DNA from 2 places in the Kineococcus mangrovi genome. Region 2 is predicted to be linked to the other one. Evidence: riboswitches for the same ligand, from Rfam matches in the RefSeq annotation. Region 2 holds a riboswitch; the other holds the start of a gene.

Region 1 (3,226 bases), on a different contig from region 2:
ACCCGAGCGCAACGACATGGTCCAGTACTTCGCCGAGCAGCTCGACGGGTTCGCGGTGACCGAGCACGGCTGGGTGCAGTCCTACGGCTCGCGCGGGGTCCGGCCGCCGATCCTGTGGGGCGACGTGTCGCGACCCGCGCCCATCACGGTGCCGTGGAGCAGGTACGCGGCGAGTCGGACGGCGAAACCCGTCAAGGGCATGTTGACGGGCCCGGTGACGATCCTCGCCTGGTCCTTCGTGCGCGACGACCAACCGTTGGGGGACACCGCGAACCAGGTCGCCCTCGCCCTGCGCGACGAGGTCGCCGACCTCGAGGCGGCGGGCATCGGGATCGTGCAGGTGGACGAACCCGCGCTGCGGGAGCTGCTGCCGCTGCGGACGGCCGACCAGGCGGCGTACCTCGACTGGTCCGTCACCGCCTTCCGGTTGGCCACCGCGGGGGCGGCCGACGCGACGCAGGTGCACACCCACCTGTGCTACTCCGAGTTCGGGGAGGTGATCGAGGCCATCGACGGCCTGGACGCCGACGTCACGAGCATCGAGGCGGCGCGTTCGCGGATGGAGGTGCTCGAGGACGTCGCCCGGGCCGGTTTCGCCCGCGGCATCGGTCCCGGCGTCTACGACATCCACTCCCCGCGCGTCCCGTCCGCCGAGGAGGTCGTGGGGCTGCTCCGGTCGGCCGTCGGCTCGGTGCCCGCACCCCAGGTCTGGGTGAACCCCGACTGCGGGCTCAAGACGCGGGGGTACGCCGAGACGACGGAGTCCCTGCGGAACCTCGTCGAGGCCGCGCGCACCGTACGGGCGGAACTGCTCGAGGGTACGCCCGTCGCGGGCTGACCTCCCTCACGGCCGAACCCCTCCACCCCACCGGGGTGGAGGGGTTCGGCCGTCCCCGGGGAAGTCCGTGGTTGAGTTCCGGCACGGTTCCCCGTAGAGTTCACGGTGCAACCATCCAGAGCGGCTGAGAGACCTGGCTCCGCGACGCCGCAGCAACCCCCCAAAAACGGGCGCGGGTGCTTCCGCCAGGAACGATGGAGGGGTTCAGGTGGACCGCACGTCTCACGTCGCCGTCCTGCGGCGCGTCGTGGACCTCTGCCGCACCGGTGCGACCAGCTGTCGCTGACCGTCCTCCCGCCGGCTCCGACCCGGCTCCGCGCGCCGCCGTCCCGTCGGTGCGCCCCACCCCTTCCCAGGAGAACCCTTGCGCCGCCGCACCTCCCTGCCCACCGTCCTGTCCGCCGCCGCCCTCGTCCCGCTGCTCGGCGTGCTCACCGCGTGCAGCGGGAGCCGCAGCAGCGCCGACGACGCCGGCGCCGCCCCCGTCCGCGGAGGGAACCTCACGTTCGCCATCTCCGTCGACTCCGGGTGCATCGACCCGCAGCAGGTCGGGAACAACGACGCGCTGAACATCGGCCGCCAGCTCGTGGACTCCCTCACCGTCCAGGACCTCGACGGGCGGATCCAGCCGTGGCTCGCGCAGCGCTTCGAGGTCAGCCCGGACGCGACGACGTTCACGTTCCACCTGCGGCAGGGGGCGACGTTCTCCGACGGGTCGCCGGTGGACGCCACCGCGGTCCGGGCGAACCTCGACGGGATCGTCGCGCTCGGGGCCAAGGCCCCGCTCGGGTCCACGTACCTCCAGGGGTACACCGGGACGCAGACCCCCGACGCGCAGACGGCCGTCGTCACGTTCTCCCGGCCCAGTGCGCAGTTCCTGCAGGCCACCTCGACCATGAGCCTCGGGCTGCTGTCCGTCCCGACCACGACCGCCGATCCCGCGACCCGTTGCGCAGGGACGACGCTCGTGGGCTCCGGTCCCTTCGTCGTCGGCAGCTACACCAAGGACGCCACGACCGTCCTGGACCGGCGCAGCGGGTACGACTGGGCACCGACCGGGGCGCAGCACCAGGGCGAGGCCCACCTCGACTCGGTCACCTACCGCGTGGTCCCCGAGGCCGGCGTGCGCACCGGGTCCCTGCAGTCGCACCAGGTCGACGCCACGACCGGCATCGCGTCCCAGGATCTGCCGCAGTTCGACGGGAACGGCTTCTGGACGCAGCGGCGGGCCAACCCCGGGATCCCGTACAACCTGTTCCCCAACGAGTCGAGGGCACCGTTCGACGACGTCCGCGTCCGGCAGGCGCTGTCGAAGGCCGTCGACCGCGAGCAGTTGGCGAGCCTCCTCAACCCGGGGGACCAGGCCGTGCGGTCGGCCCTCTCGGCGTCCACCCCCGACGCCCCCGACGACTCCCCGGTGCTCGCCCGCGACCTGGCCGGCGCGGACCGCCTGCTCGACGAGGCCGGCTGGACCAGGGGTGCGGACGGGATCCGCGAGAAGGCCGGACGCGAGCTCACCTTCACCGTCTTGTTCTGGCAGCCCACGTCGGCCGTGCTGGAACTGCTGCAGCAGCAGGTCCGTGAGGTCGGTTTCGACCTGCAGCTGAAGCAGGGCACGACCGCCGACACGGCTGCGCAGCAGAACTCCGGCGACTACGACGTCCTGTTCTACAACCTCACCCGGTCCGACTCGGACGTCCTGCGCACCGTCTTCTCCACCGACACGCGCAACGTGAACCAGCGGCCCCGCGGTGCGGTCGACGACCTGCTCGCCGAGCAGGCGTCCACGACCGACGCCGCGCAGCGGGCGCGGTTGGTGGAACAGGCCTCACGCTCGCTCGTGCAGGACGCGCACTCGATCCCCCTCATCGAGCTCTCCACCGTCATCGCGGCGTCGGACGACGTCCACGGCCTGCAGTTCGAGGGCTCCTCCCGGCTCTGGTTCCACGACGCCTGGAAGCAGTCGTGACGGCCGGTGGCGGTCGCGCGGGGTACGTCGTCCGCCGGCTCGGCCAGGCCGTCCTGGTGCTGTGGGCCGCGTTCACGGTGACGTTCGTCATCCTCTACCTGCTGCCCAGCGACCCGGTCTCGATCATGCTGGCCGGCGGGCAGGGCGGGGAGCAGTCGACGGCCGACCCCGCGCAGGTCGCGGCCCTGCGGGCCGAGCACGGCCTCGACGACCCGCTGCCCGTGCAGTACGCGCACGCGCTGTGGCGGACGCTGCACCTGGACCTCGGGAACTCCATCCAGAACGGTGCCCCCGTGACGACGCTCATCCGCGGCGCGGTGCCGCAGACGTCGGTCCTCGCGGCGTCGTCGTTCCTGCTCGCCCTGGTCCTCGGGGTGGGGATCGCCCTGGCCTCCACCGCCGTCCACCGGTCCTGGCTG
Region 2 (3,226 bases):
GAGGACGCCGATGGGCACCCCGAGCAGGACGACGATCGTCATGACGATGCCGACCATGAGCAGCGTGTCCAGCAGCGCCGGGGCGATGAGCGCGGGGATCTGCGCGAGCGGGGTGTTCACACGAGGTCCAGTTCCCGCGGGACGGCGGGGACCTGCGCGTGCAGCCCCCGGCGGTCCAGGGCGGTGGTGAGGGCGGTGGGGTCGACGCCGCCGGGGACCCCGAGGGTGGCGTGCCCGACGGTGCGGCCGGCGACGGTCCCGACCGAGGCCCCGAGCAGGGCGAGGTCGTGACCCAGTTCGCGGGACGTCGTGGTCAGCCAGTCGGCGGGCACGTCGTCACCGCGGTAGTGCACCTCCCAGACCGCCAGACCGCCCGCGTCGCCCACGCCGCGGCGGGGCAGCAGGGCCGCCCCGACGGGCGAGGCCGGGTCCCGCAGCACGTCCAGGAGCGGGGCCGCCTCGACGATCCGTCCGTGCTCCAGGCGGGCGACGGCGTCGGCCACGTCGACGACGGTGTCCATCTCGTGGGTGATGAACAGGATGGCCAGCCCGAGGTCGTCGCGCAGTTCCCGCAGCAGGCCGGTGATCGAGGCCGTGGCTTGCGGGTCCAGCCCCGAGGTGGCCTCGTCCGACAGCAGGACGCCGGGGCGCAGGGCCAGGGCGCGGGCGATGCCGACGCGCTGGCGCTGACCACCGGACAGCTCGTGCGGGTAGCGGTCGGCGAGCCCGGTCAGCCCGACCCGTTCGAGCAGTTCGGCCACGCGCCGCTGCCGGTCGCGGGCCACGACGCCGAGGTAGCGCAGCGGGAGCTCGACGTTCTGCGCGGCCGTGCGGCGCGTCTGCAGGCCGTCGGACTGGAAGATCGTCCCGATGCGGCGCCGCGCCTCGCGCAGCCGCCCCGCACCCAGCCGGGTGAGGTCCTGGCCGCCCACGACGACGGACCCCGACGTCGGGCGGGTCAACAGCGTCACGCACTGCGCGAGCGTGCTCTTGCCCGCGCCGCTGGGGCCCACGACGGCGGTGATGCTGCCGTCGGGGACGGTGAGGTCGAGGTGGTCCAGGACCGTCGTGGCGTGCGGGGGGTCCCCGTAGGTCTTGGTGAGGTGGCGCAGTTCGATCACGTCGTCTCCTGGGCGGCGTCCGGGCAGGGGAGGTCGCGGGCCCGGCGCGACGCCGGGTCCGGTGGGGAGGGGGAGCAGAGGGTGCGCTCAGCGGGAGCGGCGACAGTCCTTCGACACGGGAACTCCTGGTTCGTCCTTGCCCGCAACTCCTGCGGACCTGGTCCTCACCCGGAGCACCCCGTGACGAACCAGGGTTGCCGGCCAGCGAGCCGGGGCTTGACGCTGGCGCTCATGACCTGCCTCGACTGTGGCAGCCGCCGCAGACCCCCGTCAAGCGGTTCCGGGACGTCCGGAGTCGGAGAGGGGTCTCCGACATGCGTTGCGGGACAACGTCGTACCGGTCCCGAAAAGAGCCGGGAGCATCGGTCCGCCGGAGGGGGTACGCTGCGGGGGAACCCATCCAGAGCGGCTGAGAGACCTGGCTCGACGACGCCGCAGCAACCCACGGGGGTGCTACCGCCAGGACCGATGGAGGACGTTTCGCGATGCCCCTGCACGAGCCCCTGAAGTTCGCCTACTGGGTCCCCAACGTCTCCGGCGGTCTCGTCGTCTCGACGATCGAGCAGCGCACCAGCCACGACCCGGCCTACAACGTCGAGGTGGCCAAGGCCGCCGAACGCGTCGGTTTCGAGTACGCACTGACCCAGGTGCGCTACCTCGCCTCCTACGGCGCCGACGCCCAGCACGAGTCCACCTCGTTCTCCCTGGCCCTGCTGCTGGCCACCGAGCGGCTCAAGGTGATCGCCGCCGTCCACCCCTTCTTCTGGCACCCCGGTGTGCTCGCCAAGTTCGCCGCGACCGCGCAGGAACTCACCCAGAACCGCCTCGCGCTGAACATCGTGTCCGGCTGGTTCAAGAACGAGGCGACACAGCTCGGGGTCACCTGGCACGAGCACGACGACCGCTACAAGCAGTCCGAGGAGTTCATCGAGCTCCTGCGCGGGGTCTGGGGCGAGGACGGCTACAGCCAGTCCGGGGACTTCTTCAACGCCTCCGACATCACGTTCCGCCCGCAGCCCGCGGTCACCCCGGAGCTCTTCCAGGGCGGCAACTCCTCCGCCGCGCAGGCCATGGCCGGCCGCGTCAGCGACTGGTACTTCATGAACGGCAAGTCGATCGCGGGGGCCGCCCAGGGCGTCCGCGAGGTCTCCGCCCTCGCCGCGGAGAACGGGCGCACCGTCCGGTTCGGGCTCAACGGCTTCGCCCTCGTCCGCGACACCCGCGAGGAGGCCGAGGCCGTCCTGGAGGAGATCATCGCCAAGGCCGACCGCACCAAGGTCGAGGGCTTCGGCGCCGCCGTCCAGGAGGCGGGCAACTCCACCGGGGACGGCAAGGGCATGTGGGCGGACAGCGAGTTCCGCGACCTCGTGCAGTACAACGACGGGTTCCGCACCGGGCTCGTCGGCACCCCCGACGAGGTGGCGCGCCGCGTCCTGGCGTACCGGCTCGTCGGCGTCGACCTGCTGCTCCTCGGGTTCCTGCACGTCAAGGAGGAGGTCGAGGCGTTCGGCGAGCTCGTCATCCCGCGCGTGCGCGAGCTCGAGGCGCGCCTGGCCGCCGGTGAGGACCTGCAGCTCGGCGCCGAGCTCGACGAGGCCGTCGTCGCCGCGACCCAGCCCGTCCCGGCCTGAGCCGGGGCAGGGTGGCCGGGGTGTCCCGGTGGTCCCCGCCCGCGCGGTCCTGACCGCCGGCGGGACGGCGACGGACCACCGGGGGACCACGGGGGACCCTCCTGCCCGGGGTCGCGGCCGCGGCGCGCGTGTCGGCGTCGCGTGCTCGCCGTGCGCCGCCGAACGGCTTACGGTGCGGGGGTGACCCTCGCCCCCGCCGACCCCACCGTCGAACTGGTCGTCCTGCTGACCGACGACGGCACGCCCTGCGGCACGGCGCCGAAGGCCGACGTGCACCACACGAGCACCCCGCTCCACCTCGCGTTCTCCTGCTGGATCGTCGACGGGGCCGGTCGCACGCTGCTGACCCGGCGCGCAGCGGTCAAGCGGACGTGGCCGGGGGCGTGGACGAACTCCTTCTGCGGTCACCCCGGGCCCGGTGAGGACCCCGCCGACGCCGTGGCCCGGCGCTCGGTGCAGGAGCTCGGCGCGCCC

Evidence for each region. Region 2 has a riboswitch for S-adenosylmethionine ahead of sfnG (dimethylsulfone monooxygenase SfnG). Riboswitches for the same ligand answer to the same signal wherever they lie in the genome.
Region 1: it holds a riboswitch for S-adenosylmethionine, as region 2 does, so the genes downstream of both, AB2L28_RS03630 (ABC transporter substrate-binding protein) here and sfnG (dimethylsulfone monooxygenase SfnG) in region 2, are expected to answer to the same signal.

What each region holds. Positions count from the first base shown of each region.
Region 1 covers NZ_JBGGTQ010000002.1:121,132-124,357, reverse strand. Annotated here, with positions in the region: gene metE (5-methyltetrahydropteroyltriglutamate--homocysteine S-methyltransferase) at 1-838, shown strand, start outside; SAM riboswitch class I at 947-1,039, shown strand; gene AB2L28_RS03630 (ABC transporter substrate-binding protein) at 1,203-2,807, shown strand; gene AB2L28_RS03625 (ABC transporter permease) at 2,804-3,226, shown strand, end outside.
Region 2 covers NZ_JBGGTQ010000004.1:405,300-408,525, forward strand. Annotated here, with positions in the region: gene AB2L28_RS10845 (methionine ABC transporter permease) at 1-120, opposite strand, end outside; gene AB2L28_RS10850 (methionine ABC transporter ATP-binding protein) at 117-1,121, opposite strand; SAM riboswitch class IV at 1,249-1,358, opposite strand; SAM riboswitch class I at 1,515-1,596, shown strand; gene sfnG (dimethylsulfone monooxygenase SfnG) at 1,607-2,752, shown strand; gene idi (isopentenyl-diphosphate Delta-isomerase) at 2,933-3,226, shown strand, end outside.